DNA from 3 places in the Streptomyces sp. NPDC043861 genome. Region 2 is predicted to be linked to each of the others. Evidence: riboswitches for the same ligand, from Rfam matches in the RefSeq annotation. Region 2 holds a riboswitch; each other region holds the start of a gene.
What was found. A riboswitch is a leader RNA that binds a small molecule or an ion and turns the genes downstream of it on or off. The one in region 2 is predicted to bind cobalamin.

Region 1 (9,647 bases), on a different contig from region 2:
GCATCGTCAGGTGGAGGGGTGTCCTCATCCTGGGCGTATTCGGGCACTCCGACAACGCAGCGTGGGGGTGCCTCCCAGCGGCAGCCGGTGGAGTGCCGCAGCTGTCGTCGTGCGCCCGCCGGGGATTACGGGGCAGCCCTTACCAGCGCGGCCAGCAGGACCTGGAGACCAGAGCGGTCCACTCGCGGTCGGGGCGGCCGGGGAGGGTCCTGCCCTGGGCGGACCACTGGGCCATGAGTGACGCGTAGATGGGCTCCGCCGACCGCTCGTCCGGCTCCTTGCGGCTTGCCGGAATCAGCCTCTGCCGTTCCCAACGGCCCTTGTGCTCCGTCATGCCCCCAATATCCCTTACCGCCGCAGTCCTTGGAGCGAAGGAGCGAGGTATACGGGGGCACACGCCGGATGCGTTCGGCCGATCGGGTCACTCGCGGTCCGGCGGCCGGCGGGTCAGCGCCGCTTCACCGCGCGCAGGACGACGAACTTGGGATTGCTCGCCACCGTCTCGCAGTTGCCGAAGAGGCGGCGCAGCCTGACGTGGTAGCCGAGATGGCGGTTGCCGACCACCCACAGCTCACCGCCGTCCCGGAGCGCCGCGCGCGCCCCGGTGAACATGCGCCAGGAGGTTCTGTCGGTCAGGGCGCGATGGGCATGGAACGGCGGGTTGTTCAGCACGAGGTCGACGGATTCGCGCTCGACGCCCGACAGTGCGTCGCCGACCAGGAATTCGGCCTTGGCGGCCGGGCCCGTGTTCGCCCTGAACGTGGCCTCGGCCGAGGCGACGGCCTGGAACGACTCGTCCGTGAAGACCACGTGGGCCTCCGGGTCGGCGACCGCCACCGCCGTACCGACGACACCGTTTCCGCAGCCCAGATCCACGACCCGGACGGGACCGCGGGGGCGCGGCAGATGCTGGAGGAAGAAGCGGGTGCCGATGTCGAGGCGCTCCGCGCAGAAGATGCCGGCGTGATTGGTGACGGGGCGGCCCGACATCACCCCGATGTCGTCGGGCAGGTCGTAGCCGCGCGGCCAGGGGTCACCCGCGGGAGCGGAGGCCAGTAGCCCGGGGTCGGGGGTGCAGAAGATCAGCCGTGCCTTCTTCGCCGCCAGGGACGTCCTGGTCGGGCCGACGATCCGCTCGAACAGCTTCAGCGTGGAGGTATGGATCTCGCTCACCATGCCCGTACCGACGACGAGGGTGTCCTTGTGCAGGTGCGGCGCCAGGCGCTGCAGCTGGTCCTCGAGGAGGGCGAGGCTCTTGGGCACCCGCACGAGCAGGACGTCGATCCGGCCGGGGGGCGTGTCCCTGGACGACAGCAGCCGGACGCCCGCTGCCCCGGTGTGCTCCCGGTTGCGGGCGAGATTGGCGCGGGTCGCCTGCTGGGTCAGCCAGGAGTCCGTGATCTGCGCGGGGCGGTGCGCGGCGAGTGCCGTGACCAGGGCGCCCCAGCGGTCGCCGAGGACGACGGTCTCGCCCGCCAGGTCCTGGCCCTCCAGGTGGCGCAGCAGATACTCGTCGGAGGCGTCCCAGGCGCGGAGCTGGTCACGGGGGTCCTCGGGCCAGCGGGTGAGATCGAGGTCGCCCCATGACGTGGTGAAGATGTTCATCGTGCTCTCAGGCTACGCGGACGCCTTCGAGAGCTCCGCCGCGCCGAAGGAGACGTCGAAGCGGTCGCACCAGATGCTGACGCTGGAGTACTTCGTCAGGTCCACGTCGGCGGGCAGCGCGTAGTTCTGGTCGCCCTTGTTTCCCTTGAGCTTGCCGAGGCTGACATGGGCGCCGTCGTCGAAGACGCGCCAGCCGGCCACGCCCTTCTTCACGGGCGCGTCGGTGAGCCAGACCCGCAGGTCGGGGCCGTTGCTGGTGTCGAGGCCCTCCAGCCGGAGGACCCTGCTGCCGTCGGGGAGCCGGAGGATCCTGACCTTGCCCTCGGTGGCGTGCTCGTGGCTGATGAACGTGCCGGTGGAGATCGTCACCGGCTTCGCGGGCGCGTCCCCACCGGGTGCGGACGGGGCGGCAGGGGCCACCGCCGCAGGAAGCTCGTCCCGCACGGTCTCGTCGACGGCCAGCTTCCACGGCTGGAACCAGTACAGGCCCGCTGCCACCACCACGGCCAGCACCGCGAGCGTGGCGGCGACCACCGGTTTTCTCAGCACGTTCGAGATCCTCATACGCCCATTGAAGCCGGACGGCAGGCGCCGTGGGCGACCCGGCGGGTGACGAAATCCTTACGTCGGCGGCCCCGAGCAGTACGTTCGACGGATGGACGTTCATGTGGGCGAAGAGGACGACGTGCTCGAAGAGCGCCTGGGCCAGGAGCTGGACGACTTCAACGCGCGGGCGAGCGGCGCCGAGGAGCAGGAGTTCTTCGCTCGGGTCACGGGCGACGACGGGGAGCTGATCGGCGGGCTGACCGGATCGACGTGGGGCGACTGCGGCTTCGTCGACATGCTGTGGGTGGACGCAGGGCACCGCCACGAAGGGTGGGGCAGCAAGCTGCTGCACGCGGCCGAGGAGGAGGCGCGGGCGCGGGGCTGCACACGGATGTACCTGTCCTCGTACACCTTCCAGGCCCCGCAGTTCTACGAACGGCTCGGGTACGTGGAGACGCACCGCGTCGAGGGCATGCCGGGCGGGCATGCGGACGTGTGTTTCTGCAAGGAGCTGTGAGCCCAGGAGTCCTCGTGCACCGGGCGGGCCGTTGCCCGGCCCGCCCGGCACCCGGGGGACAGGTCCGCAGGCGCAGCCCCGGACCTAATCGTCCCCGCCCTCCAGATCCCCCTCCGTCTCCAGGAACACCTGGCGCAGCGCCTCGAGGACCGCCGGGTCGGGCTTCTCCCACATGCCGCGCGACTCCGCCTCCAGCAGGCGCTCGGCGATGCCGTGCAGGGCCCAGGGGTTGGCCTGCTGGAGGAACTCGCGGTTCTCCGGGTCCAGCACGTAGGTCTGGGTGAGCTTGTCGTACATCCAGTCGGCGATGACGCCGGTGGTGGCGTCGTAGCCGAACAAGTAGTCCACGGTCGCGGCGAGTTCGAAGGCCCCCTTGTAGCCGTGGCGGCGCATCGCCTCGATCCACTTGGGGTTGACGACCCGGGCGCGGAAGACGCGCGAGGTCTCCTCGACGAGGGTGCGGGTGCGGACCGTCTCGGGTCGGGTCGAGTCGCCGATGTACGCCTCGGGCGCCCGGCCGCGCAGGGCGCGGACGGTGGCGACCATCCCGCCGTGGTACTGGAAGTAGTCGTCGGAGTCGGCGATGTCGTGCTCGCGGGTGTCCGTGTTCTTCGCCGCGACCGCGATCCGCTTGTACGCCGTCTCCATCTCCTCGCGCGCGGCGCGGCCTTCGAGACCGCGGCCGTAGGCGTAGCCGCCCCACACCGTGTAGACCTCGGCGAGATCGGCGTCGGTGCGCCAGTCCCGGGAGTCGATCAGCTGGAGGAGACCGGCGCCGTAGGTGCCCGGGCGGGAGCCGAAGATACGGGTGGTGGCGCGGCGCTCGTCGCCGTGCTCGGCGAGGTCGGCCTGGGCATGGGCGCGTACGTAGTTGACCTCGGCGGGCTCGTCGAGCGAGGCGGCGAGCCGCACCGCGTCGTCGAGCAGGCCGATGACGTGCGGGAACGCGTCCCGGAAGAAGCCGGAGATCCGTAGCGTGACATCGATGCGCGGGCGGCCCAGCTCCTCGGCGGGGACGGGCTCCAGACCGCTGACCCGGCGCGACGCGTCGTCCCAGACGGGGCGGATGCCCAGCAGCGCGAGGGCCTCGGCGACATCGTCACCGGCGGTGCGCATCGCGCTGGTGCCCCACAGGGAGAGGCCGACGGAGGTGGGCCAGTCGCCGTTGTCGGTGCGGTAACGCGTCAGCAGCGAGTCGGCGAGGGCCTGGCCGGTCTCCCAGGCGAGCCGGGAGGGGACGGCCTTCGGGTCGACGGAGTAGAAGTTGCGTCCGGTCGGCAGGACGTTGACCAGTCCGCGCAGGGGCGAGCCCGAGGGACCCGCCGGGACGAAGCCGCCGTTCAGCGCGTGCACCGCATGGTCGAGCTCGTCCGTCGTGGCGGACAGCCGCGGGACGACCTCGCGGGCGGCGAAGGCCAGGATGTCGGCGACGGCCTTTCCGTGCCCCTCCGCCACGGAGGCGACGGCGGCCAGGTCCCAGTCGGCCGCCTCCATCGCCTCGACCAGGGCACGGGCGGCGGCCTCAGCCTCGTCGGCGGTGGTACGGGTGGCCGCGGACTCGTCGAGGCCGAGGGCTTCGCGCAGTCCGGGCAGCGCGGCCGTACCGCCCCAGATCTGACGGGCGCGGAGGATGGAGAGGACGAGGTTGACCCGCTCGGGTCCGGTCGGAGCGCCGCCGAGGACATGCAGACCGTCCCGGATCTGGGCGTCCTTGACCTCGCACAGCCAGCCGTCGACATGGAGCAGGAAGTCGTCGAAGCCGTCGTCGTCGGGCCGGTCGTCCATACCCAGGTCGTGGTCCAGCTTCGCCGCCTGGATCAGGGTCCAGATCTGGGCGCGGATGGCCGGGAGCTTCGCCGGGTCCATGGAGGAGATCTGCGCGTACTCGTCGAGCAGTTGCTCGAGCCTCGCGATGTCGCCGTACGAGTCGGCGCGGGCCATCGGCGGGACGAGATGGTCGATGAGGGTGGCGTGCACCCGGCGCTTGGCCTGGGTGCCCTCGCCCGGGTCGTTGACCAGGAACGGGTAGATCAGCGGCAGATCGCCCAGCGCCGCGTCGGGGGCGCAGGCGGCGGACAGGCCCGCGTTCTTGCCGGGCAGCCACTCCAGGTTCCCGTGCTTGCCGAGGTGGATCATCGCGTCGGCGCCGAAGCCGCCGTCGTCGGCGGAGGCGGCGATCCAGCGGTAGGCGGCGAGGTAGTGGTGCGAGGGCGGCAGATCGGGGTCGTGGTAGATCGCGATCGGGTTCTCGCCGAAGCCGCGTGGGGGCTGGATGACGATCAGGAGGTTCCCGCGGCGCAGCGCGGCGAGCACGATGTCGCCCTCGGGGTTGCGGGACCGGTCCAGGAACATCTCGCCGGGCGCGGGGCCCCAGTGCTCCTCGACGTGCTCGCGCAGTTCGGCGGGCAACGTGGCGTACCAGCGCCTGTAGTCGGCGGCCGGGATACGGACCGGGTTGCGGGCGAGCTGCTCCTCGGTGAGCCAGTCCTGGTCGTGGCCGCCCGCCTCGATGAGCGCGCGGATCAGCTCGTCGCCGTCGCCCGACTCCAGGCCGGGCACCTCCTCCTCGGCACCGAAGTCGTACCCCTCCGAGCGCAGGCGGCGCAGGAGGGAGACGGCGGACGCGGGGGTGTCGAGGCCCACCGCGTTGCCGATGCGGGAGTGCTTGGTCGGATACGCGGACAGCACCAGGGCGAGGCGCTTCTCGGCGTTCGGGATGTGGCGCAGCCGGGCGTGGCGCACGGCGATACCGGCGACACGGGCGGCCCGCTCGGGGTCGGCGACATACGCCGGGAGGCCGTCCTCGTCGATCTCCTTGAAGGAGAACGGGACGGTGATCAGGCGCCCGTCGAACTCGGGCACGGCGACCTGGCTGGCGGCGTCCAGCGGGGACAGCCCTTCGTCGTTCTCCTCCCAGGCACTGCGCGTCCCGGTCAGGCACAGGGCCTGCAGCACCGGCACGTCGAGGGAGGCGAGCGCGCCCGCGTCCCAGGACTCGTCGTCGCCGCCGGCCTGCGCTTCGGCGGGGCGGGTGCCGCCCGCGGCGAGGACAGTGGTGACGATGGCGTCGGCGCCCCGCAGCCGGTCGAGGAGTTCGGGCTCGGGGGCGCGCAGGGAGGCGACGTAGAGGGGGAGGGCCTGGGCGCCCGCGTCCTCGATGGCGTCGCAGAGAGTGCCGACGAAGGCGGTGTTGCCGCTCATGTGGTGGGCGCGGTAGTAGAGCACGGCGACCGTGGGGCCCGAAGCGCTCCTCGTCTCGCGGTCCAGGTGGCCCCAGGTGGGCGCGGAGGCCGGCGGTTCGAATCCGTGGCCCGTCAGCACGACCGTGTCGGACAGGAAACGGGCGAGCTGTTCCAGATTGTCCGGACCGCCGTGGGCGAGATAGGCATGCGCCTCGGCCGCGATGCCGATGGGGACGGTGGACGCCTCCATCAGCTGGGCGTCGGGAGCCTGTTCACCGCTGAGGACGACGACCGGCTTCTGCTGGGCGAGCAGGATGTCGAGGCCCTCCTGCCAGGCGCGGATTCCGCCGAGAAGGCGTACGACGACGAGGTCGGCGCCGTCCAGCAGGGCGGGCAGCTCGTCGAGCGGGAGCCGCGAGGGGTTGGCGAACCGGTACTCGACCGGGCCCCCGGCCGCACGGGCACTGAGCAGGTCGGTGTCGGAGGTCGACAACAGCAGGATCATGGCGTGCGCCAGGCCTTCCTCGGGGTGTCCGCGCCCCGGGTGGTCGTGAGGACGGCGGGAGTTCCTGACTCACCGGACCCCGTGGACGAGGCCTGGCTCACAGTGGCGGGACCGCGCCGGATTCCCACCGGGCTTCCTCCCTAGGGTCCTGGGACCCTGTGCCGTCTGCATAGTAGAGGCTGCCCGCTGCCAGGAGGGGGGCCACCTGGAAGGACGTGGGTATGCTCGCCGCCATGCCGCCCACTCCCTCAACCCCAGCAGACCCGGGCGAACCTCGCATACGGGACCGGGGCGACGCCTGCCCCGGCGCACTGCGGCTGCATGCGGCGGACGACGGGCTGCTAGCCCGACTGCGCCTGCCCGGCGGGCTTTTGACGTTTCGTCAGTTCTCAGTCCTGGCCGATGCGGCGGAGTCGCTGGGCGACGGGTCGCTCAGCATCACCTCACGGGGGAACGTCGAGCTGCGGGGCCTGGGGGAGGCGTGCGGAGCGCGGCTCGCGAGCTTGCTGCGGGAGACCGGCCTGCTGCCGACCGAGACCCATGAGCGGGTGCGGAACATCGTGGCCTCACCGCTCGCCGGCCTGGACGGACTCGGTTGCGCGGACGTGCAGTTGTGGACCCGCGAACTGGACGCACTGCTGTGCGCGACCGGATGGGCGGCCGGCCTCTCAGGCCGGTTCCTGTTCGCTCTGGACGACGGGCGTGGCGATGTGTCCGGGCTCGGCGCCGATGTGACCTTGCTCGCAGAGCCGGGCGACCGGGCGGGCAACCCGGCGGGCGACCGGATGCGCGACTCGGCCGTCGTGCGGGCCGGGAAGGCCGCCTTCCGCGTCCCCGCCGCCGATGCCCCGCGGGCGGCCGTCGCCGCCGCCGAAGCCTTCCTCGCCGCGGCCGCCGCGGCCGGCACGGGCGCCTGGCGCGTCGGGGAGCTGCCTGCCGCACAGGACATGGCGCTCGGCGCATATCTGGAAAGGGCGGGCATCCCGGCGGAACCGGCCCGGCCACCCGGCCCACCGGAGGACGGGCACGCGGTCACCGCCGACGGTGACGGTCCGCTGCCGGGCGTGCCCGGAGGGCGGGGCCCCCGGCCCGGGGTCGTCGAAGGGCCCGGCCGTTGGACCGTTTCCGTCGCCGCGCCGCTCGGTCGGCTCACCGTCGCGCAGGTCCGCGCACTGTTTCCCGAGCCCTCGGGCGAGGTACGGCTCACCCCGTGGCGCGGGATCGTCGTGACCGGATTCGCCGATCGCGAAGCGGCGCGGGCACGCCTTGCGCGGCTGGCCGGCGCCGGACTGATCACCAGCGCCGACTCCCCCTGGTACGGCGTCGGCGCCTGTACCGGACGGCCCGGATGCGCCAAGTCCCTGGCCGACGTCAGAGCCGACGCGAAGGCCCGACCGGGCGCACTGCCCGTGTACTGGTCGGGCTGCGAGCGCAGATGCGGCCATCCGCAGGAGGAGTACGTGGACGTCGTGGCCACCGGCGACGGCAGCTACCGCGTGAGCGTGCACGGGGTCGGCGTACCCGTGACGTCACCCGCACAACTCGAGGACGCCGTGGCCAGGGCACGTACCCACACCCGTACCCGTACGACGACGAAATGAGCGAGAGCAGAGTGTTCGACTACGAGAAGGACGGGGCGGAGATCTACCGCCAGTCCTTTGCCACCATCCGCGCCGAAGCCGACCTCGCCGCGCTCCCCGCGGATGTCAGCCAGGTCGCGGTGCGGATGATCCACGCCTGCGGCATGGTCGATCTCGTCCGCGATCTCGCCTATTCGCCCGAGGTGGTGGCCCGCGGCCGTGCGGCCCTGCGCGCGGGTGCCCCCGTCCTGTGCGACGCCCAGATGGTGGCGAGCGGAGTCACGCGCAAGCGGCTGCCCGCCGACAACGACGTGATCTGCACGCTCTCCGACCCGTCCGTGCCGGCGCTCGCCGCCGAACTGGGCACCACTCGCAGCGCCGCCGCCCTGGAGCTGTGGCGCGACCGTCTCGACGGAGCGGTCGTCGCCGTCGGCAACGCACCCACCGCCCTCTTCCGGCTCCTGGAGATGATCAAGGAGGGGGCGCCCCGCCCCGCCGCCGTCATCGGCGTCCCGGTCGGTTTCATCGGCGCGGCCGAGTCCAAGGACGCGCTCGCCGCTCACGGTTCGGAACTGGACCACCTGGTGGTGCGCGGGCGGCGCGGCGGCAGCGCCATGGCGGCCGCGGCGATCAACGCAATGGCGAGTGAGGCGGAATGAGCACCGAGAAGCGCGGCCGGCTGTACGGCGTCGGGCTCGGCCCCGGCGACCCGTCCCTGATGACCCTGCGAGCGGTCGAGGTCATCGCGGAGGCGGACGTCGTGGCGTACCACTGTGCCCGCCACGGCCGTTCCATCGCCCGCTCGATCGTGGCGAAGCACCTGCGCTCCGACCACATCGAAGAGCGCCTGATGTATCCGATCACGGTCGAGACCACCGACCACCCCGGTGGCTACCGGGGTGCGCTCGACGACTTCTACGAGGAGGCCGCCGAGCGGCTCGCGGCGCACCTCGACGCCGGACGGACCGTGGCCGTGCTGGCGGAGGGCGACCCGCTCTTCTACGGGTCCTACCAGCACATGCACAAGCGCCTGGCCCATCGCTATCCGACCGAGGTCGTCCCCGGCGTCACCTCGGTGAGTGCGGCCGCCGCCCGGCTCGGCAAGCCGCTGGTGGAGGCCGAGGAAGTGCTGACGATCATCCCCGGCACCCTGCCGGAGGAGGAGCTGACGGCCCGTATCGCCTCGACCGACTCGGCGGTGGTCATGAAGCTGGGACGTACGTTCCCGGCGGTGCGCCGTGCTCTGGACCGCGCGGGCCGGCTGGACGACGCGCACTACGTGGAGCGGGCCACGATGGAGGGCGAGCGCACGGAACATCTGGCGGACGTGGACCCGGAGTCGGTGCCGTACTTCTCGGTCGCGGTGCTGCCGAGCCGGGTCGACGAAGTGCCTCCGGCCGCCCGCGCCGAGGGCGAGGTCGTCGTCGTCGGCACCGGCCCCGCGGGCCCGCTCTGGCTCACGCCCGAGACCCGGGGGGCGCTCGCATCCGCCGACGACCTCGTCGGCTACACGACCTACCTGGAGCGGGTACCGGCCCGCCCCGGCCAGCGCCGCCACGGCTCCGACAACAAGGTGGAGTCGGAGCGCGCCGAGCTCGCCCTGGACCTCGCACGGCGCGGGCGGCGCGTCGCCGTCGTGTCCGGCGGCGACCCCGGGGTCTTCGCGATGGCCACGGCGGTGCTGGAGGTCGCGTCCGAGGAGCCGTACCGGG
Region 2 (9,647 bases):
AGGACTCCGCCACCGCGCAGCAACAGCGCTGGGCGCTGGACGCGGTGCGCCGTCCGGTGGTCGACGACGCCCGCTCGGCCCGCGTCTGGGAGCGCGTCGAGGCACTGTCCGGGGCCTACGAGATGGCGCCGTAGCAGGGGAGTCCGCCCCCGGGTGCCGCTGCCCCGCGCCGGCATCGTCCGCCCGTCCCGGACCGCAGCGTGTGCCCTGCGGCTCGGGACGGGCGGCCGTCCTGCCGGTCCGCTGCGAGGACCGGCAGGGCGACCGCCGCCCCCACTGATGCCGGGGGTCAGCCGGCCAGCGCCGCCGACACGACGGACCGGGCCTCCTCCTGCACGCGCGTCAGGTGGTCGGTGCCGAGGAACGACTCGGCGTACACCTTGTAGACGTCCTCGGTACCCGAAGGGCGTGCGGCGAACCAGGCATTGGCAGTGGTCACCTTGATGCCGCCGATGGCCGCCCCGTTGCCGGGAGCCCGGGTGAGCACGGAGGTGATCGGTTCCCCGGCCAGGGTGTCGGCCGTCACCTGCTCGGGAGACAGACGGCTCAGTACCGCCTTCTCCTCACGGGTCGCGGGGGCGTCGACACGGGCGTAGGCCGGTTCGCCGAAGCGGGAGGTGAGCGACGCGTAGTGCTCGCTCGGCGTCCGCTCCGTCACGGCCAGGATCTCGGACGCGAGCAGGGCGAGGATGATGCCGTCCTTGTCGGTGGTCCACACCGACCCGTCCCGACGGAGGAAGGAGGCCCCTGCGGACTCCTCACCTCCGAAGCCGAGGGTGCCGTCGACCAGCCCGTCCACGAACCACTTGAAGCCGACGGGTACTTCGATCAGCTCGCGGCCGATGTCGGCCGCCACCCGGTCGATCATTCCGGACGACACCAGTGTCTTGCCCACGGCGGCACCGGCCGGCCACTGGTCGCGATGGGTGTAGAGATAGGCGATGGCCGTGGCGAGATAGTGGTTGGGATTCATCAGCCCGCCGTCCGGCGTGACGATGCCGTGCCGGTCGGCGTCGGCATCGTTGCCCGTGGCGATCCCGAACCGGTCGCGCTCCTCGATCAGTGACGCCATGGCGTACCGGGACGAGCAGTCCATCCGGATCTTGCCGTCCCAGTCCAGCGTCATGAACCGCCAGGTGGGGTCGGTGCCCGGGTTGACGACGGTCAGATCGAGGCGGTGCTCCTCGGCGATACGTCCCCAGTAGGCCACGGATGCGCCTCCCAGGGGGTCGGCGCCGATACGCACCCCCGCCGCGCGCACGGCGTCCAGGTCGAGTACGGACGGCAGGTCCCGGACGTAGGTGCCCAGGAAGTCGTACCGTCCGGTGGTCTCGGCGGCCAGGGCCCTGGTGTACGGCAGCCGGCGTACGTCCTTCAGCCCGCCTGCGATGATCTCGTTGGCGCGATCCTGGATCCATCCGGTCGCCTCCGAACCGGCGGGGCCGCCGTTCGGCGGGTTGTACTTGAAGCCCCCGTCGGCCGGCGGATTGTGCGAGGGCGTGACCACCACACCGTCGGCGCGGCCGGAGGCATGTTCGCGATTGTGCGTGATTACGGCGTGGGACACCGCGGGGGTGGGGGTGTAGCCGTCCTCGGTGTCGATGAGTACGGAGACACCGTTCGCCGCGAAGACCTCCAGTGCGGTCACCCGGGCGGGCTCGGAGAGCGCATGGGTGTCGGCACCGAGGAACAGCGGCCCGTCGGTGCCCTGCTGGGCCCGGTACTCACAGATCGCCTGGCTGGTGGCGGCGATGTGATCCTCGTTGAACGCGGTGGCGAGGGAGGACCCCCGGTGGCCCGACGTGCCGAAGGCGACACGCTGGTCGGGTTCGGCCGGATCGGGGTGCAGGGCGTAGTACGCGGTCACCAGCCGAGCCACATCAATGAGATCCTCCGGTCGGGCCGGCTGTCCCGCGCGCTCGTTCAGCATCCGTCCAGTCCTCCACATCGTTCATGCGATCAGTGCACGAGTCATGGTCGCTCGTCCGGCGCGTTTCGTCCGGCTGCCCCTCCGCACGCACACGCGGGCGGACGTGCCGGCCGTGCATGCCCAGAGTCCTCCCGGGCATCCGCACCGTATGGCGATTCTCCGAAAGTTGGCCCGTCCGCTGCTGGCATCCGCTTTCATCACGGGCGGTTTTCAGCTGCTGCGTCACCCGGACTCCGCGGCCCCGGCGTTCGTGCCGGTGGCCCTGCCGCTCGCGGCACGGATCCCGGCGCTTCCCCAGGACCCCGGGCAATGGGCACGTATCAACGGCGCCGTGCAGGTCGGCGCGGGTGTGCTGATGGCCCTGGGCCGTTTCCCCCGTCTGTCCGCGTCGGCTCTCGCCCTCACCCTGGCCGCGACCATGTCGGCCGAGGACCGGTACCGCACGCCGGAGGACCCGGAGGAACGTGCGCGGCTGCGGAGCCACCTCTGCACGGACCTGTCCATGCTGGGAGGCCTGCTGATCGCCGTTGCCGACACGCACGGCAAGCCGTCCTTGGCCCACCGTTCGCGTCATGCGGCGGTCAGGGGACATCGTTCCGCGCGCCGTGCGATCGGCGGGGCGACCGCGCGTCCGGTGGCCCGCGCCAGGGCTGTGGCCCACACCGTCGGCAGGCGGCTGCCGACGGCATGAGGGACGGCCCGACGCGGGACGGGGCGGTGCTCATGGGGCCGTACTCGAGCAGGCGCCGTCACCGTCGGCCGGCTGCTCGGGGCCACTGCCGTGAGCCTCGAACGGAGCTCGAGTCGAACCGAGCCTGCCCCGGGGCATGCGTGGAGGCCAGGGCGGGCCCATACGTCCTGGCCTCCGGTCTCGTAAGTCCCGCCGTTGTCAGGCCAGGGCGATGCCGTCGAGTTTGCCGTTCTTCGCATCGTCGACCAGCGAGGAGAACTGGTCGGCGCTCATCTGCACACGCTGTCCGAAATCGTCGGTCAGGACGATCCGGCGCTCGATGGGGGCGCGGGGGTCCACGAACAGCTGCGGACAGCCGCAGTCGCACTTTCCGCAGAACGTCGCCACAGGCTCCAGCCCGCTGATGTCGGTCATGCTTTCCACCTCCAGGGGTGCGGAGCACCGGCTTGCCGGCGACCGCAGGGACTGCTTGCGGGATACCCCGTGCGCGGAGGGGCGATGCGCACAGGCACGGCCCACCGGGGCACGAGGCATGGCGGGTGTGCTTGCGTGCTCCCTCCACCGCCCTCAATGCCCCGGCCCGTCACGGCTTTCCGGGAACTCGGGACAGCTGGTGGCCGACTCCATGGGAGGGGAGCACCCGTGTGTCACGGACCTTCCTGCGCCTGCTTCGCTCGCGGCGTGCCGTGCCAAGTTCCGGTCGATGCCTTGACCGCGCTCGATGCCCCGCCCCGTCGGCCCCCGTCGGCTCCCGGCCCATCGGCCCGGCGTCGGGCCGAGGCGAGCCTCAGCGGGCACGATCCGGTCCGTCACTCACGGGACGCCGGCACCGGTGGCAGCGGCGAGTTCCTGCGGTGCGGCACCATCGGCGGTGCTCACGCAGTCATGCGGTGATGTTCCGGGCCCCACGCTCGGCGGTGGCACGGTCGTTGAGGGTCATGCGTGAGCGTCGACCGGCTGGGTTGCTCTTCCCGGACGGGATCTGAATGCCGTGCTCGCACCTCACTTGGCGTGCACTGACTCGACCCGGTACAGCCGCGGCTGTGCGTCCGTCGCGATCGTCGCTGCCTGGTCCATGTGGGCGCGGGCCTCCGGGTCGGTGAGCATCGCATGGTAGTGCGCCTCGGACTCCCATTGGGCGTAGTTGATGACGCGCTCGCCGTCCTGGGAGGCATGAAAGTTGGCACAGACGAAGCCGGGTTGGTGCTTCATCGTTTCCTCGGTGGCGCGCGCCAGCAGCGCGATGAGCTCGGCCTGGCGGTCGGGTGCGACAGTGAAGACGTTGATGAGTGTCGCCACCCGGCGGGTGGTGTCGATGTTCGCGGTAACAGTCATGGTCGGATTGCTCCCCTTACTGCGCTGGAGGAGCGCGGGTGCGGGTCCGCATTCCCCCGATCGGACGCGGACTGGACTGATGCATGCTCAGGTGCCGGTGACCGGACCGGGCTCTCGCTGCCGACGGCTCAGGAGGGGGCGCCGCGCCAGGGATGCGCCGACGGCGCATCACCCGCGCCCGGCCGCTCCGTTGTCCCGGCCGTGTGCGCACCCACCCGCGCTCGGTCGCTTCCTTGTAGGCGGGCCTTGCGGACCGTGCGGCGGAAGGTCGTCAGGACAGCCGGCCCGGCGAAGGTGACGCGGATGAAGCCGGTGATGGCCCGCCCCGGTGTCCCCGGCCCAGTGACGTCGCGAAGTCGAAGGCGATGCCGCGCTGCCATGGTTCGGTGAAGGGCGCGCCCGGCAGCCAGGCGAGGGAGCTGCCGGGGTTGGTCCACCGACCAGGGCCGGGCCGACAGGCTGAGCAGGGGGCGGGCCGCTCGATGTGACCACGGACCGGCCTGTTTGTACAGGGCGCGCGTGAGCCCCACGGAGGCGCACGTCGCTCGCTCCCGGGGGCCGCGTGCCGCCGTTCCCCCCGGGCGGTCCGACCGCGGACTTATGACGTGGAGAGTCTTTCTGTCATGATGTCCCGCGAATAGGCGACGGCGGAACGAGGAAGCCGGTGTGAATCCGGCGCGGTCCCGCCACTGTGATCGGCGAGCGGATCCCGAACAGACCACTGCCCCCATGCGGGTGGGAAGGCCGGGACGAGCACTGACCCGAGAGCCAGGAGACTCACGCGGTCGCCTCCTCGAAGTGACTGGGGCGGATTTCCCCGGAGAGGAGCGTTTGTCGGAATGCCCAGGAGACCGTCACCTGCCGGTTCCGTTCCGTGCCGGATCGTGGTGTGCAGGGACTGCTGCTGCGGCAGCCCCAAGGTGACCGGCGTCGATCATCGGGAGCAGACCGCGCGTCTCGCCATGGACGCGCCGGTTCGTGTCTCCGACTGTCTCGACGTGTGCGACCAGGCGAACGTGATCGTCGTGCAGCCCTCGTCCGAGGGCCGCGCCGCGGGCGGCAGGCCGGCCTGGTTCGGTCTCGTCAACGACGCGGCGGCGACCGAGGACATCGCCGCCTGGGTACGGGCCGGCGGACCGGGCCTCGCCGCGCTGCCGGACATCCTCGAGCTCTACGCCTTCACCCCGCCACGGCGCGTCCGGTCCAGGGCACTCCCCGACGCCGGCTGACCCGAACACGCCCCGCACATTCCCACGCCGGACCGGGCGTCCTCCGACGAGTCCCGATTCCGACCAGCCACCGGACCACCGTCCGGACCGTTCAGGACCACCCTGCGGTGAGAGGATCCTTGATGGGCAAGCGCCCGACATCCCTGCTGTCGGCCATGGCCGCTGCCGTACTGATATCCGGCTGCGGCGGCACCGTGACCCGGGACGACGCCCCGTCGGCGGACTCCGCTGCCAAGGGTTTCCCGGTCACCGTGTCCAACTGCGGTGTGAAGACGACCTATCAGCGTCCCCCGCAGCGCGCGGTGTCGCTGAACCAGCACGCGACCGAGGTCATGCTGGCACTGGGGCTGCAGGACTCGATGGTGGGCACCGCCTATCTCGATGACAAGATCCTCCCGAAGTACCGGGACGCCTACGACGGGATCAAGGTCCTGGCGAAGGAGTACCCCTCGTTCGAGACGCTGCTCGCCGCCGAACCGGACGTGGCCTACGGCGGTTTCGCCAGCACATTCGACGAGAAGGAAGGACGCAGCCGCGACGCCCTCTCCAAGGCGGGGGTCAACTCCTATCTGAACATCGAGGAGTGCCCGTCCGGGCCGGTGACGATGGCCACGATGGACCAGGAGATCCGGAACGTGGCGAAGATCTTCGGCGTGCCGGACCGGGCGGAGCGGCAGCTCAAGGAGCTCCACGTCACGCTGGACACGGTCGAGGACAAGCTCGCCGGAGTCACCCCGGTGAAGACCTTCGTGTACGACAGCGGTGACAAGACCGCCTTCACCGCGGGCGGTGCGGGCATCGGCAACGAGATGATCAAGCAGGCCGGTGGGGTGAACCTCTTCGCCGACCTGGACAAGGCGTTCGGTGACGTGTCGTTCGAGCAGGTGGCCGAGCGCGCGCCCGAGGTGATCGTCATCTACGACTACGGCGACCAACCCGTCGAGGACAAGAAGAAGTTCCTCCTCGCGAACCCGGCGCTGAAGGACGTACCCGCCGTCAAGAACAGGCGGTTCGCGGTGCTGCCGCTCTCGTCCACGGTGCTGGGCGTCCGGGTGCCGTCCGGTGTGGAGTCCTTGGCCCGCCAGGTTCACCCGGACCGGTTCAAGTGACCGACGCCACGGGTGTGGCGGAGGCGACGGATACGCAAGGGACGACCGGGGCGCGTGGCCCGACGAGCGGGCGAACGGCGGCGGGTGCCGCCGCCGTTCGCCGCCCGGGGATCCCCTACCCGCTCGTCCTCGTACTGCTCGCCGCGCTGCTGGCCGTCGCGGCCACCTTCGGGATCGCGGCCGGGTCCATCAGTGTCCCGGCCGACCAGGTCTGGGGCATCCTGCTGCACCGGCTGCACCCTTCGCTCGCCGAACCGACCTGGACACCGGTCCGCGAGACGATCGTCATCGACGTCCGGTTGCCCCGGGTGCTGCTGTCGGGCGTGGTGGGCGCGGGCCTGGCGGTGTCGGGAATGGCGCTGCAAGCACTTGTGCGCAACCCCCTCGCGGACCCGATGCTGCTCGGCGTTTCGTCGGGCGCATCGGTCGGTGCGGTGCTGGTCCTCGTCTTCAACGTCACCCTGTTCGGTGTGTTCTCCCTGCCGGTGGCCGCGTTCCTCGGCGCTCTCGCAGCTCTGGTCGCCGTTTACTTCCTGGCCCGGTCCGGCGGGCGGATGACGACCGTGCGGCTTGTCCTGGCAGGCGTGGCGACGGCCGAGGTGCTGTCCGCGCTCGCCAGCCTCCTGGTCGTCACGTCCAACGACCCGCACAAGACGCAGTCGGCGCTGCGCTGGATGCTCGGCGGACTGGCCGGCACTACCTGGACGGTGGTGTGGATTCCCGCCGGTGCCGTCCTCCTCGGTACGGCCGTCCTGCTCGGGGTCTGCCGCCCGCTCAACCTCCTGCTCGCGGGGGAGGAGGCCGCCGTGGCCCTCGGCCTGGACGTGCACCGCTTCCGTGCCGCACTGTTCACCCTGGTCGCCGTCATGATCGGCACGATCGTCGCCGTCAGCGGCCAGATCGGTTTCGTCGGCCTGATCATGCCGCACGTGGTGCGGCTGGTCGTCGGGGCCGACCACCGCCGTGCGCTGCCCGCCGCAGCACTGCTCGGTGCCGCGTTCCTCATCGCCGCGGATCTGGCGGCGCGCACCGTCGTGAGCCCGGAGGAGATACCCGTGGGCATCCTCACCGCCTTGGTCGGCGGGCCCTTCTTCCTGTGGCTGATGCGACGGAGGTCCGCATGACGCGGACGACCACGGCCACCACGGCGCCGGGCATGCTGGCCGCAGAGAGCGTTTCGGTCGTCGTGGACGGGCGGACGCTGGTGGACCGGGTGACACTTCAGGTGGCTCCCACCGAGATGGTGGGGCTCGTCGGCCCCAACGGCGCAGGCAAGTCGACCCTGTTGCGCACGGTGTACCGGGCGCTGCGCCCCACTTCGGGGCGGGTGGTGCTGGACGGCGAGGACGTCCGGCGGATGTCCGGGAAGAACCTCGCACGCCGGCTGGCGGCAGTCCTGCAGGAGTCGGCCGGGGACTTCGAGCTCTCGGTGTACGACGTCGTGGCCATGGGCCGCACTCCGCACAAACGTGCCTTCGAGGGCGACGACGCCGACGACCGCGCCATCGTCATGGGCGCGCTGGGCGAACTCGACGCCGCCGGGCTGGCGCACGCCCCTTTCAGCCGGCTTTCGGGCGGCGAGAAGCAGCGGGTGCTCATTGCCCGTGCGCTGGCCCAGCGCGCCGGGACGATGGTGCTGGACGAGCCGACCAACCACCTGGACCTGCGGCACCAGCTCGACACGCTGCGCCTCGTCCGCCGGCTCGGCGTGACGGCGGTCGTCGCCCTGCACGACCTCAACCTGGCCGCGGCGTTCTGCGACCGCATCTGCGTGATGGACGGCGGTCGTGTGGTGGCCACCGGGTCCCCCGGGGAGGTCCTCACGTCAGAGCTCCTCGCCGAGGTCTACCGCGTCGATGCGGAAGTCGTACCGCATCCCCGTACCGGGGTACCGCACATCACCGTGATCCCCGGCGATCCTCTCGGAATGAGGTGATCCAGGACCATCCGTATGCGGCGGCGATCCGGCCGCGACGCCATGGATCCCGCCTGCGGTGAGGCGGGTGAGCTTTTCTCGTCATGCGCGGTGCGGCAACCTGGAGATCGCCTGGGTGCCGGGCACGGATCTCGTCGACGGGGAGGACGTCCTCGTTCCCGCGTCGTTGGCCTACGTCAACTACTTCCGCGGTGCGCACCGCGACGAGCCGCCCACCAACTACCCGATCCTTGCGGGCACTGCCGCCGGCTCAAGTCCCGAGCAGGCACAACGCGCTGCTCTGGCAGAGGTGCTGGAGCGTGACGCCGTCTCTCTGTGGTGGCTGAGCGGTGCACCGGCGAGTGCCCTCGCCCCCGAACCGGGCGGCCCCGTCGTGCTGCCGTGGCCGAGGCCCGGACCGCCGGTCTCCAGGTGGCCTTCCTGCGCATCCCGTCGGCGTTCGACGTCACGGTCGTCGCCGCGTTCGTCAAGGACCCGGTGCGGCGACTGGTCGCCTTCGGGAGCGCCTGCCGCTCCACCGCCGAGTCCACGGCGGGAAGGCGCTCACCGAGGCGGTCGGCATGCACGAGACCGGGCTCGAACTGCTCGACCACGACGGCGACTTCTGGAGCGCGGTCCACGCCGGCCGTACCAACCACCGGCCGTACCAACCACCGGCCGTACCAACCACCGGCCGTACCAACCACCGGCCGTACCAACCACCGGCCGTACCGGCCGTACCGGAGCGACCGAGCCTACCGGGAGGACTTCCGGCCGGACCTGCGGGACGTCAACGACGTCTGCCTGCACCTGCAGCTCCACCTCGACCCACGTATGCAGGACTCCCGGCTGAACCGGCTGCGCACGCCCTGCACCGCGCGGTCCCTGCGGCGGACCACCGCTGCCGGCACCGGGCCGGACGGCGGACTCCTGCCCGGTTCGCGGAGCCGTCTCCGCCTCCGCCGCCGATTCCGCTCACGCCGTTGGTCCCGGTGCCTTTCGTGCTCGTCGAGTTCCCGGCCGCCGCGGGTTGTCGAGTGTGGTGAGCCACTGCGTGACGGCGGCGTCGATGAACTCGTCGGACACCTGGCTGCGGTCGAGGAAGAGCCGGGCGAGGACCGGACCGTAGAGCAGGGTGTACTCGGCTTCGTCGATCTGGACGCCCGAGGGTTCCAGCAGTTTGTTCAGGGCCGCGCGCCGGTCCTGGCCGATGCGCAGCAGAGCCTGGGCGCTTTCGGGGTCGTGGTCGGCCTGGGCGGTGACGGCCAGTACTGCGGTGCGGATGGCCGGTTCGCCGATGCCGGCGCGCAGGCTCTTCAGCCAATCGGTGGCAACGGTGCGTACATCGCTGCCCGGCTCGGGGTAGTTGCCGAGGTCGGGTCCTTCCAGGATCAGGTCGAAGAGCAGCGCGGCCCGGTTGGGCCAGTGGCGGTAGAGG
Region 3 (9,647 bases), on a different contig from region 2:
GACCGCACTGACGATGGTCGCGTACAAGCTGTGGCAGCTTGACCAGCGCGCCCGCAAGGAAGGGGCGTCGCAGTGAAGGACGGCGTGAACGGCGTCGCACTCGCCGTATTCATCTTCTTCTTCCTGGCCGTCACGGTCATGGGCTTCCTGGCCTCGCGCTGGCGCAGGGCCGAGAACGAGAACAGCCTGGACGAATGGGGCCTGGGCGGGCGGTCGTTCGGCACCTGGGTGACCTGGTTCCTGCTCGGCGGCGACCTCTACACCGCCTACACCTTCGTCGCCGTACCCGCGGCGATCTACGCGGCGGGCGCTGCCGGTTTCTTCGCCGTGCCGTACACGATTCTCGTCTACCCGCTGATCTTCACCTTCCTGCCGCGGTTGTGGTCGGTGTCGCACAAGCACGGATATGTGACGACGTCGGACTTCGTCCGCGGACGCTTCGGCTCGAAGGGGCTGTCGCTGGCGGTCGCGCTCACCGGCATCCTCGCGACGATGCCGTACATCGCGCTGCAGCTCGTCGGCATCCAGGCTGTGCTGGACGTCATGGGCGTCGGCGGCGGTGAGAACACCCACTGGTTCATCAAGGATCTGCCGCTGCTGATCGCCTTCGGTGTGCTGGCGGCGTACACCTACTCGTCCGGTCTGCGGGCACCCGCGCTGATCGCCTTCGTCAAGGACACCCTGATCTATCTGGTGATCGCGGTCGCGATCATCTACATCCCCGTCAAGCTCGGCGGCTTCGACGACATCTTCACCAAGGCGGGCGACGCGTTCGCGCAGATCAACCCCGCGACCGACAAACCGCGGGGTGCGCTGGTGCCCGGGGAGCTGGGCCAGTGGGGTTACGCCACGCTGGCGCTCGGATCCGCGCTGGCCCTGTTCATGTATCCGCACTCGATCACCGCCACGCTGTCCTCGCGCAGCCGTGACGTGATCCGGCGCAACACCACCATCCTGCCGCTCTACTCGCTGATGCTGGGGCTGCTGGCGCTGCTCGGGTTCATGGCGATCGCGGCCGGAGTCAAGGTGACGAACGGTCAGCTCGCCATTCCGCAGCTGTTCGAGAACATGTTCCCCGACTGGTTCGCGGGGGTCGCGTTCGCGGCCATCGGCATCGGCGCGCTGGTACCGGCGGCGATCATGTCGATCGCGGCGGCGAACCTGTTCACGCGGAACATCTACAAGGACTTCCTGAAGCCGGACGCGACTCCGGAGCAGGAGACCAAGGTGTCGAAGCTGGTGTCGCTGCTGGTGAAGGTGGGTGCCCTGGCCTTCGTCCTGACGATGGACAAGACCGTCGCCATCAACTTCCAGCTGCTGGGCGGCATCTGGATCCTCCAGACCTTCCCGGCCCTCGTCGGCGGCCTGTTCACCCGGTGGTGCCACCGCTGGGCGCTGCTCGCGGGCTGGGCCGTCGGCATGATCTACGGCACAGTGGCGGCGTACGGCGTCGCAAGTCCGACGCAGAAGCACTTCGGAGGGTCATCGGCGGAGATACCGGGAATCGGGGAGATCGGCTACATCGGCCTGACGGCCTTCGTGCTCAACGCGGTGGTGACCGTCGTCCTCACCCTCGTGCTGCGCGCCGTGAAGGCCCCGGACGGTGTCGACGAGACGTCTCCGGGGGACTACACGGCGGACGCCGGGGACCCCGGGGTCGAACCCGAACTCCCGAAGGTGGGCGCAGTCACCCACTGACGCGTGTGTTTCCCGGCGCCGGCCGGCACGGGCCCCATGAGCCTGTGCCGGCCGGCGTTCGTGTCCGTCCGAAACGGCACCGCATTGTCCCCGCACCCCCTCCGCGGCCTTGGGAACATGGGGTGTTGAGGCAACCGGCCGGGGGAACGGCCTCGAGCCGCCCTCGTGCACATGGAGGAAACTTCGGATATGGACATCTTCGTCAGAAGGGCCGAACCCTCGGAGTACGAGGCCCTGGGGGAGCTCACGGCACGGGCCTATCTCGACGGCAGGCTGCTGGACTTCGGCGAGGAGGACCCGTACCTCGACCGTCTGAGGGACGTCGTCGCCCGGGCCCGACAGGCCGAGGTACTGGTCGCGGCGGACCGGGACGGCCGGGTGCTCGGCGGGGTGACCTTCGTTCTCGGCGGGGCGCCCTGGGCCGACATCGCCGAGGACGGGGAAACCGAGTTCAGGATGCTGGCGGTCGCCACGGAAGCGCGGGGGCGGGGCGCCGGGGAGGCACTCGTCAGGGCGTGCATCGAGCGGGCCAGGGACACCGAAGGCTGCCGGAGGCTCGTCCTGTCGACGCACCCCCGCATGCACGCCGCGCACCGCATCTACGAACGAATCGGCTTCGTCAGAACGCCCGAGCGGGACTGGTGTCCGCTGGCGGACGTGCCTCTGCTGGCCTACAGCCTGGAGCTCTGAGAACCGCGGCGACACAACATGTGGGGGGTGCCTCAAGCCACCGCCCCTACATGTATGCTCATGCTCGCTGTCGCCGCAGGGGAATCCGGTTCGAGTCCGGAACTGTCCCGCAACGGTGTGCCGGTGTGCCTTTGCGGTGTCGCACAGGGCATACACCTGCGAGTCCGAAGACCTGCCGACGGCGCACCCGGACCGTCCGGCCCGGGTGCCGACGACGTCCGGGCCTCGCGGAAACAGGTCGGTGGACGCGGTGCACCCTGCCCCCGGGCGAGTGCGCCCGTGCCCCGTGCCCCCGCCGGCCCCGAGCCGAGCGAGGGAGAGCACCCTGTGACCATCGCGCCGCCCGATCCTGCTTCAACGCAGTCCGCCGATGGGCCAGGTACCGCGCTGCTGCGCATCCTGACCGACCTCACCGCCGATCTCCCCGACACGGACCCCGGCCGCGTCGCCGCGGCCGCCCTCCGCGGCCGCCACGCGGGCTCGGACGAGGCCGAGTTGCGCGAACTCGCGACCGAGGCCGCCGCTGGGCTGATCTCCGAGGACCCGGCCTACTCGCGCCTCGCGGCCCGGCTGCTCACCCGCACGATCGCGGAGGAGGCGGCCACACAGGGGGCGGTCGCCTTCTCCGACTCCATCGCCGTCGGGCACCGCGAGGGCCTGATCGCGGACCGCACGGCCGCGTTCGTGCAGACGCACGCCGCGCGCCTCGACGCGCTGATCGACCCTGCCGCCGACGACCGCTTCGGGTACTTCGGCCTGCGCACCCTCTTCAGCCGCTACCTCCTCCGGCACCCGATCACCCGCAAGGTCATCGAGACCCCGCAGCAGTTCATGCTGCGTGTCGCCGCCGGCCTCGCCGAGGACGAGTCGCCCAGGGCTCTCGACGAAGTCGCCGCGCTGTACGGGCTGATGAGCCGGCTCGACTACCTGCCGTCCTCCCCCACCCTCTTCAACTCCGGTACCCGCCACCCCCAGATGTCGTCCTGCTATCTGCTGGACTCCCCGCTGGACGAGCTGGACTCGATCTACGACCGCTACCACCAGGTGGCGCGGCTCTCCAAGCACGCGGGTGGCATCGGTCTCTCGTACTCCCGTATCCGCTCGCGCGGTTCGCTCATCCGCGGCACCAACGGCCACTCCAACGGCATCGTGCCGTTCCTGCGCACGCTGGACTCCTCCGTCGCCGCGGTCAACCAGGGCGGTCGCCGCAAGGGCGCGGCCTGTGTCTACCTGGAGACCTGGCACGCGGACATCGAGGAGTTCCTGGAGCTGCGCGACAACACGGGTGAGGAGGCGCGGCGTACGCACAACCTCAACCTGGCGCACTGGATCCCGGACGAGTTCATGCGCAGGGTGAACGAGGACGCCGACTGGTCGCTCTTCTCGCCCGCCGACGTCCCCGAGCTGGTCGACCTCTGGGGCGACGAGTTCGACGCCGCCTACCGCAAGGCGGAGGAGGCGGGCCTCGCCCGCAGGACCATCCCGGCCCGCGACCTGTACGGCCGCATGATGCGTACGCTCGCCCAGACCGGCAACGGCTGGATGACGTTCAAGGACGCCTCGAACCGCACCGCGAACCAGACCGCTGAGCCCGGCACCGTCGTCCACTCCTCCAATCTCTGCACCGAGATCATCGAGGTGACGAACGACGGCGAGACCGCTGTCTGCAACCTCGGATCCGTCAACCTCGGCGCGTTCGTCACCGACGGCGGCACCGGTGCGGACGCCATCGACTGGGAGCGGCTCGACGCCACCGTCCGCACGGCCGTGACCTTCCTGGACCGGGTCGTCGACATCAACTTCTACCCGACCGAGCAGGCCGGCCGCTCCAACGCCAAGTGGCGTCCGGTGGGCCTCGGCGCCATGGGCCTGCAGGACGTGTTCTTCAAGCTGCGGATGCCCTTCGACTCCGCCGAGGCGCAGGCACTGTCGACCCGGATCGCCGAGCGGATCATGCTGGCGGCGTACGAGGCGTCCTGCGACCTGGCCGAGCGCAACGGCCCGCTGCCCGCCTGGGAGCAGACCCGTACGGCGCGCGGTGTGCTGCACCCGGATCACTACGGCACAGCCGTGGAGCTCAACTGGCCGGAGCGCTGGGCCGCGCTGCGTTCCCGGATCGCCACGACCGGGATGCGCAACTCCCTCCTGCTCGCCATCGCGCCGACCGCGACCATCGCGTCGATCGCGGGTGTGTACGAGTGCATCGAGCCGCAGGTCTCCAACCTCTTCAAGCGCGAGACGCTCTCGGGTGAGTTCCTCCAGGTCAACTCCTATCTGGTGGACGAACTGAAGAAGCTGGGCGTGTGGGACGCGCAGACCCGTGAGGCGCTGCGCGAATCCAGCGGCTCGGTTCAGGGCCTCAACTGGATCCCGGCGGACGTACGGGCGCTGTACCGCACGGCGTGGGAGATCCCGCAGCGCGGCCTGATCGACATGGCAGCGGCACGCACCCCGTTCCTGGACCAGTCGCAGTCGCTGAACCTCTTCCTGGAGACGCCGACCATCGGCAAGCTCAGCTCCATGTACGCGTACGCCTGGAAGCAGGGCCTGAAGACGACGTACTACCTGCGCTCCCGCCCGGCGACCCGCATCGCGCGCGCCGCGTCCGCAACCGCCGCCACCACCGCCCCCATTCCCGCACAGCAGGCGGCGCCCGACGCCGACGCCATCGCCTGCTCGCTCGAGAACCCCGAGTCCTGCGAGGCCTGCCAGTAATGCCCACCGAAGCCACCACCGTCAAGAACCTGCTCGACCCCGGCTTCGAGCTGACCCTCCGTCCGATGCGCTACCCGGACTTCTACGAGCGCTACCGGGACGCCATCAAGAACACCTGGACGGTCGAGGAGGTCGACCTCCACTCCGACGTCGCCGATCTGGCCAAGCTCTCCCCCGGCGAGCAGCACCTGATCGGCCGTCTGGTCGCCTTCTTCGCGACCGGCGACTCCATCGTCGCGAACAACCTGGTGCTGACGCTCTACAAGCACATCAACTCCCCCGAGGCGCGGCTGTATCTGTCGCGGCAGCTCTTCGAGGAGGCCGTGCACGTCCAGTTCTATCTGACCCTGCTGGACACCTACCTCCCGAACCCGGAGGACCGCACGGCCGCTTTCGCTGCCGTCGAGAACATTCCCTCGATCCGCGAGAAGGCCGAGTTCTGCTTCAAGTGGATGGCCGCCCTCGACGGGGAAGGGGGGGTGGAGAAGATCGACCGCCTGGAGACCAAGGCGGACCGCAGGCGCTTCCTGCTCAACCTGATCTGCTTCGCCGCCTGCATCGAGGGCCTGTTCTTCTACGGGGCGTTCGCGTACGTCTACTGGTTCCGTTCGCGCGGTCTGCTGCACGGTCTGGCGACCGGCACCAACTGGGTGTTCCGGGACGAGACCATGCACATGAACTTCGCCTTCGAGGTCGTGGACACGGTCCGCAAGGAGGAGCCGGAGCTCTTCGACGACGAACTCCAGCAGCAGGTCACCGACATGCTGAAGGAGGCCGTCGAGGCGGAGCTGCAGTTCGGCCGCGACCTGTGCGGTGACGGCCTGCCGGGCATGAACACCGAGTCGATGCGCGAGTATCTGGAGTGCGTCGCCGACCAGCGGCTCACCCGGCTCGGCTTCGCCCCGGTCTACGGCTCGCAGAACCCGTTCTCCTTCATGGAGCTCCAGGGCGTCCAGGAACTGACGAACTTCTTCGAGCGCCGGCCTTCGGCGTATCAGGTCGCCGTCGAGGGCTCGGTCGACCTGGACGAGGACTTCTGACCTTCCGGCCGGACGCGTACGGCAGGGGCCCGGACCGGGGTACGGTCCGGGCCCCTGCCCGTTGCGGTGCCCGGCGGGGCGGGCGCGGCAGCCGTGGCGCCGGCCGGTCGCGGTGCACCACCCGTCGACCGCAGGCAGCAGCCGGCGCACGCATCCGCAGTCCCGGGAACCGGTCCGGCCGGGCCCGGACCCGGTCTCATGGCCACAACGACAGCGCCCCGCACCGGAAACGGTGCGGGGCGCGGCCACCGGCGGTCCGCCGGAACGTCAGTCGTTCGGCACGGTCTCGTAGCGCGGCGTGCCCTCGGCCATCTGCTTCAGGGCGTCCTTGCGGTCCCTCTTCGACAGCCGGTCGATGTACAGATAGCCGTACAGGTGGTCCGTCTCGTGCTGCAGGCAGCGCGCGAAGTACCCGGTGCCGCGCACCTTGATCGGCTTCCCCTCGGCGTCCTGCCCGTGCACCTCGGCGTAGTCCGGGCGGGCCAGCGACGCGTACGCCGTCGGGACGGACAGACAGCCCTCGTTCGAGTCGTCGAGCACACGGTGCTCGGGCGGCAGTTCCTGGAGCACGGGGTTGCAGACGACGCCTGTGTGGCGCACACCCTCGTCGTCGGGGCAGTCGTAGACGAAGACCTTCAGATCGACACCGATCTGGTTGGCGGCCAGGCCCACGCCCTCCGCCGTCCGCTGGCTGGCGAACATGTCGTCGATCAGCGCCGCGAGCTTGTCGTCGAACTCGGTGACGTCCTTGCACTCCTTGTGGAGCACCGGGTTGCCCACGACGGTGATGGGACGGGACGTGCCGCGCTCGCGGTACGCCCGCTCACGCTCCTCGCAGTCCTCCGTATCGACGACGAAGCCGTCGTTGATCTGCTCGTCCGTCTCCTGCTGCGCCATTCCGCCGTAAGCCTTCCTGAAAACCCGGTCTCGATGTCCCGTACAGCCTACGGCCCAGCCGGAGTGGTCAGCAGACTTCCTCGAGATCCCGCCACTCACGGCTGTCCGGGCTGTCCGCGACCCAGCCGTCGAGCAGCCCCTGCACCAGTGCGGCGGGCGCCGCGATGCCGCACTCGCGCTCCGGCACCCACAGGTCCCCGGCCGTGCGGTGACCCAGCGGACCGGGGTGACCGGGTTCACTGTGGTCGTGCGGATCGAGGTGCTCACCGTCGCCCTCGGCGCTCGGCATCACGCTCTCCGAGCACGCCCGGCAGAGCAGCCGTACCGACGACGACCAGTCCTCGGCGGCGAAACCGGCGTCGGCCGCGAGCTGCTCCAGCGCGTCCCGGTCCTCCTCGGAGGCGGCCTCCAGCAGTACCACCCAGGTGGGGACGGGCGAGGGTGCCCAGAGCTCGATCTCGTCGAAGACGGGGAAGCTGTGGCCGGCGGCGGTGGTGCGCTCGCCGTGCGGCACACCGTCGTGCAGCACGACCTCGCCCCAGCGCCGACCGGACGAAGGCAGCGGAATGGACAGCACCTCTATCCGGGCCGGGTCGAGCCTTCGGCCCCACACGACCTCGGCCTCGCCCTCCGGCGACAGCCGTACGGCGGCGCTTCCCAGCTCCATGCCGAGGGGTTCACCACTGGCGGCCGCCTCACCGGGCACCTTCAGCCCGTACGCCTGCCAGGAGCGGCGGGCCAGTGGCCAGTCCTGCAGGGCGGTGGCGGCGATGCCGACGTTCCACCAGTCGGGGGCGCCGGTCTCCTTGTCGAGGAGTGCGACGGCGCGCAGGCCTGCGGCGCGCGCCTGCTCCCAGTCGTGCCGGAACTTGTGCAGCAGTGCCAGATTGAACCAGGACTCCGAGAGCCAGGGCTCCAGGTCCGCTGCGCGGGTCAGCAGCGCTCCCGCGTCCTCGTACCGGCCGTCACCGATCAGCGTGAACGCGCGGTCGGTGGCCTGCCGCCAAGAGGCGGAGGGCCGATGCCGTACCTTCCCGAAGATCCTCACGATTCCCGCCTGCCGGTCGCTCGGGTCACTTCCCCCGACACATTGCCTGTCTGTGTCTTTGTTGGCTGTCTCTTGTATCTGCCTTCAATCGCATCCAACCATGCCCGGTCGGACGCTCGCTCATTACCCATGGGTTACCCAGACGGGGAGGGGGCCAGACCGGCCGTCCGTCTCCCGCCGGTGGCCTCAGCGCAGGCCCTGCGGGCCGAGCCGGTCCCGGGTCAGCACGCGGGCGAGCGACTCCACGACCTCCGGCTGATGGTCCTGGGCGGTTCCGAGGCGCAGTCGCTCCAGGGCGTCCAGGGCTTCCAGGCCCTGTCCGGCACGGTGACCGGTGAGATCGTCGTATGCATTGACCGTGCGGACGATCCGGGCGGGGAGCGGCTGTTCACGGTACGGATCCGCCTGCCGCTCGACTATCACCGCGACGGCCGCCGGCACCCCGGTCTGGCGGACCACGGCGCCGCCCAGCAGGGCGATTCTTCGCTGCTCGGCCGTGGGAAGCCAAGCGGTGGCACCCTCCGGGACGGGGTCGACGAGGGAGAGCTGCCCGACGTCGTGCATCAGCGCTGCGTACTCCAGAACGGTCAGCTCGGCTTCGGAGAGGCCGAGCTCACGCCCGACGGCGGTGCTGAGCGCCGCGACGCGGTGAGCGTGGCCGTGAGGGGTGTAACCGGCTATCTCGGTGGCCCGGGCGAGCGAGGCGACCGTCTGGCGGCAGGTCGCCCGGATCGCCGCGCACCGGCGGAACGCGAGCTGGGTCAGGAGCAGCGGTATGCAGAACACCGGTAACGCCCACAGCCCCGCGACGGCCACGGCGAGCGCCATCACGGCCCCGGTCGCGCAGACCGCCGAGCCAATGCCGAGGAGCGAGCGCAGCTCGTCGCGGAGCAGAGGACCGTACGGATAGCGGGTGCGGGCGCGCAGCATCAGTGCGGCGAGCACGGCGTCGCAGAGTGCCGTGAGCAGGAGCAGCAGCAGGAGGTAGAGCGCGTGGTACGGGCCCTCGCCGACCCGTTCGGCCAACTCGCCCGAGTTGTGGAGCGGTTGGAAGCAGGCCGCGGCAAAGGCGACGGTGAGCACGCGGCGGGCCGCAAGATCGGCCGCGGGCCCGTCGCCACGGGCGACATGCGGTACGGCACCGGCGAGTGCGCCGGCGACGACGACCGCCACGACCTGGAGAACACCGTGCGTCGTGGCCCGCCCTGCGTTCTCACCCAGCAACGCGTACGCCAGCGCCCCGGCCGCCCCGACGGGCGCAGGCTCACGCTCCCCCGGTGGTGCGCCCCGGCGGGCGAGCTCCCCCACCGCGATGAGCGCCCCGAAAGCGAGGGCGGTCCCGGGGTCCTCGATCCCGTTTCCCAGGGCGCCGACGAGTCCGGCCCCCGCGAGCGCCGCGGCAGCGCCGTACACGACTGCGACGGTGAGCGGGACGGGTCGCCTCATCCGTGCCGCCTCTCCGCGATGCCACGGCCGTTCCGGGCCGTGGCAACGGCTTCGACCATCCGCCGTACCCTCCCGGTGGCGGCCGTGGAGACGCCGGGGGCCGTCAGGGCCGT

Region 1: linked by a shared signal. The riboswitch ahead of cobN (cobaltochelatase subunit CobN) and the one ahead of AC068D_RS27080 ((2Fe-2S) ferredoxin domain-containing protein) in region 2 are both predicted to bind cobalamin.
Region 3: linked by a shared signal. The riboswitch ahead of AC068D_RS21900 (ribonucleoside-diphosphate reductase subunit alpha) and the one ahead of AC068D_RS27080 ((2Fe-2S) ferredoxin domain-containing protein) in region 2 are both predicted to bind cobalamin.

Annotation. Positions count from the first base shown of each region.
Region 1 covers NZ_JBWKDP010000003.1:488,197-497,843, reverse strand. The annotation lists gene AC068D_RS09855 (hypothetical protein) at 140-334, opposite strand; gene AC068D_RS09850 (methyltransferase) at 448-1,605, opposite strand; gene AC068D_RS09845 (DM13 domain-containing protein) at 1,618-2,169, opposite strand; gene AC068D_RS09840 (GNAT family N-acetyltransferase) at 2,261-2,668, shown strand; gene cobN (cobaltochelatase subunit CobN) at 2,753-6,355, opposite strand; cobalamin riboswitch at 6,395-6,533, opposite strand; gene AC068D_RS09830 (cobalamin biosynthesis protein CobG) at 6,589-7,956, shown strand; gene AC068D_RS09825 (precorrin-8X methylmutase) at 7,953-8,594, shown strand; gene AC068D_RS09820 (precorrin-2 C(20)-methyltransferase) at 8,591-9,647, shown strand, end outside.
Region 2 covers NZ_JBWKDP010000013.1:158,815-168,461, forward strand. The annotation lists gene AC068D_RS27055 (acyl-CoA dehydrogenase family protein) at 1-134, shown strand, start outside; gene pgm (phosphoglucomutase (alpha-D-glucose-1,6-bisphosphate-dependent)) at 290-1,930, opposite strand; gene AC068D_RS27065 (DoxX family protein) at 2,079-2,621, shown strand; gene AC068D_RS27070 (hypothetical protein) at 2,820-3,035, opposite strand; gene AC068D_RS27075 (antibiotic biosynthesis monooxygenase family protein) at 3,624-3,956, opposite strand; cobalamin riboswitch at 4,566-4,755, shown strand; gene AC068D_RS27080 ((2Fe-2S) ferredoxin domain-containing protein) at 4,796-5,185, shown strand; gene AC068D_RS27085 (ABC transporter substrate-binding protein) at 5,305-6,294, shown strand; gene AC068D_RS27090 (FecCD family ABC transporter permease) at 6,291-7,418, shown strand; gene AC068D_RS27095 (ABC transporter ATP-binding protein) at 7,415-8,230, shown strand; gene AC068D_RS27100 (YcaO-like family protein) at 8,298-9,062, shown strand; gene AC068D_RS27105 (TetR/AcrR family transcriptional regulator) at 9,185-9,647, opposite strand, start outside.
Region 3 covers NZ_JBWKDP010000009.1:214,725-224,371, reverse strand. The annotation lists gene AC068D_RS21915 (DUF3311 domain-containing protein) at 1-76, shown strand, start outside; gene mctP (monocarboxylate uptake permease MctP) at 73-1,698, shown strand; gene AC068D_RS21905 (GNAT family N-acetyltransferase) at 1,888-2,388, shown strand; cobalamin riboswitch at 2,443-2,582, shown strand; gene AC068D_RS21900 (ribonucleoside-diphosphate reductase subunit alpha) at 2,716-5,103, shown strand; gene AC068D_RS21895 (ribonucleotide-diphosphate reductase subunit beta) at 5,103-6,143, shown strand; gene def (peptide deformylase) at 6,411-7,040, opposite strand; gene AC068D_RS21885 (tetratricopeptide repeat protein) at 7,108-8,088, opposite strand; gene AC068D_RS21880 (HD-GYP domain-containing protein) at 8,275-9,534, opposite strand.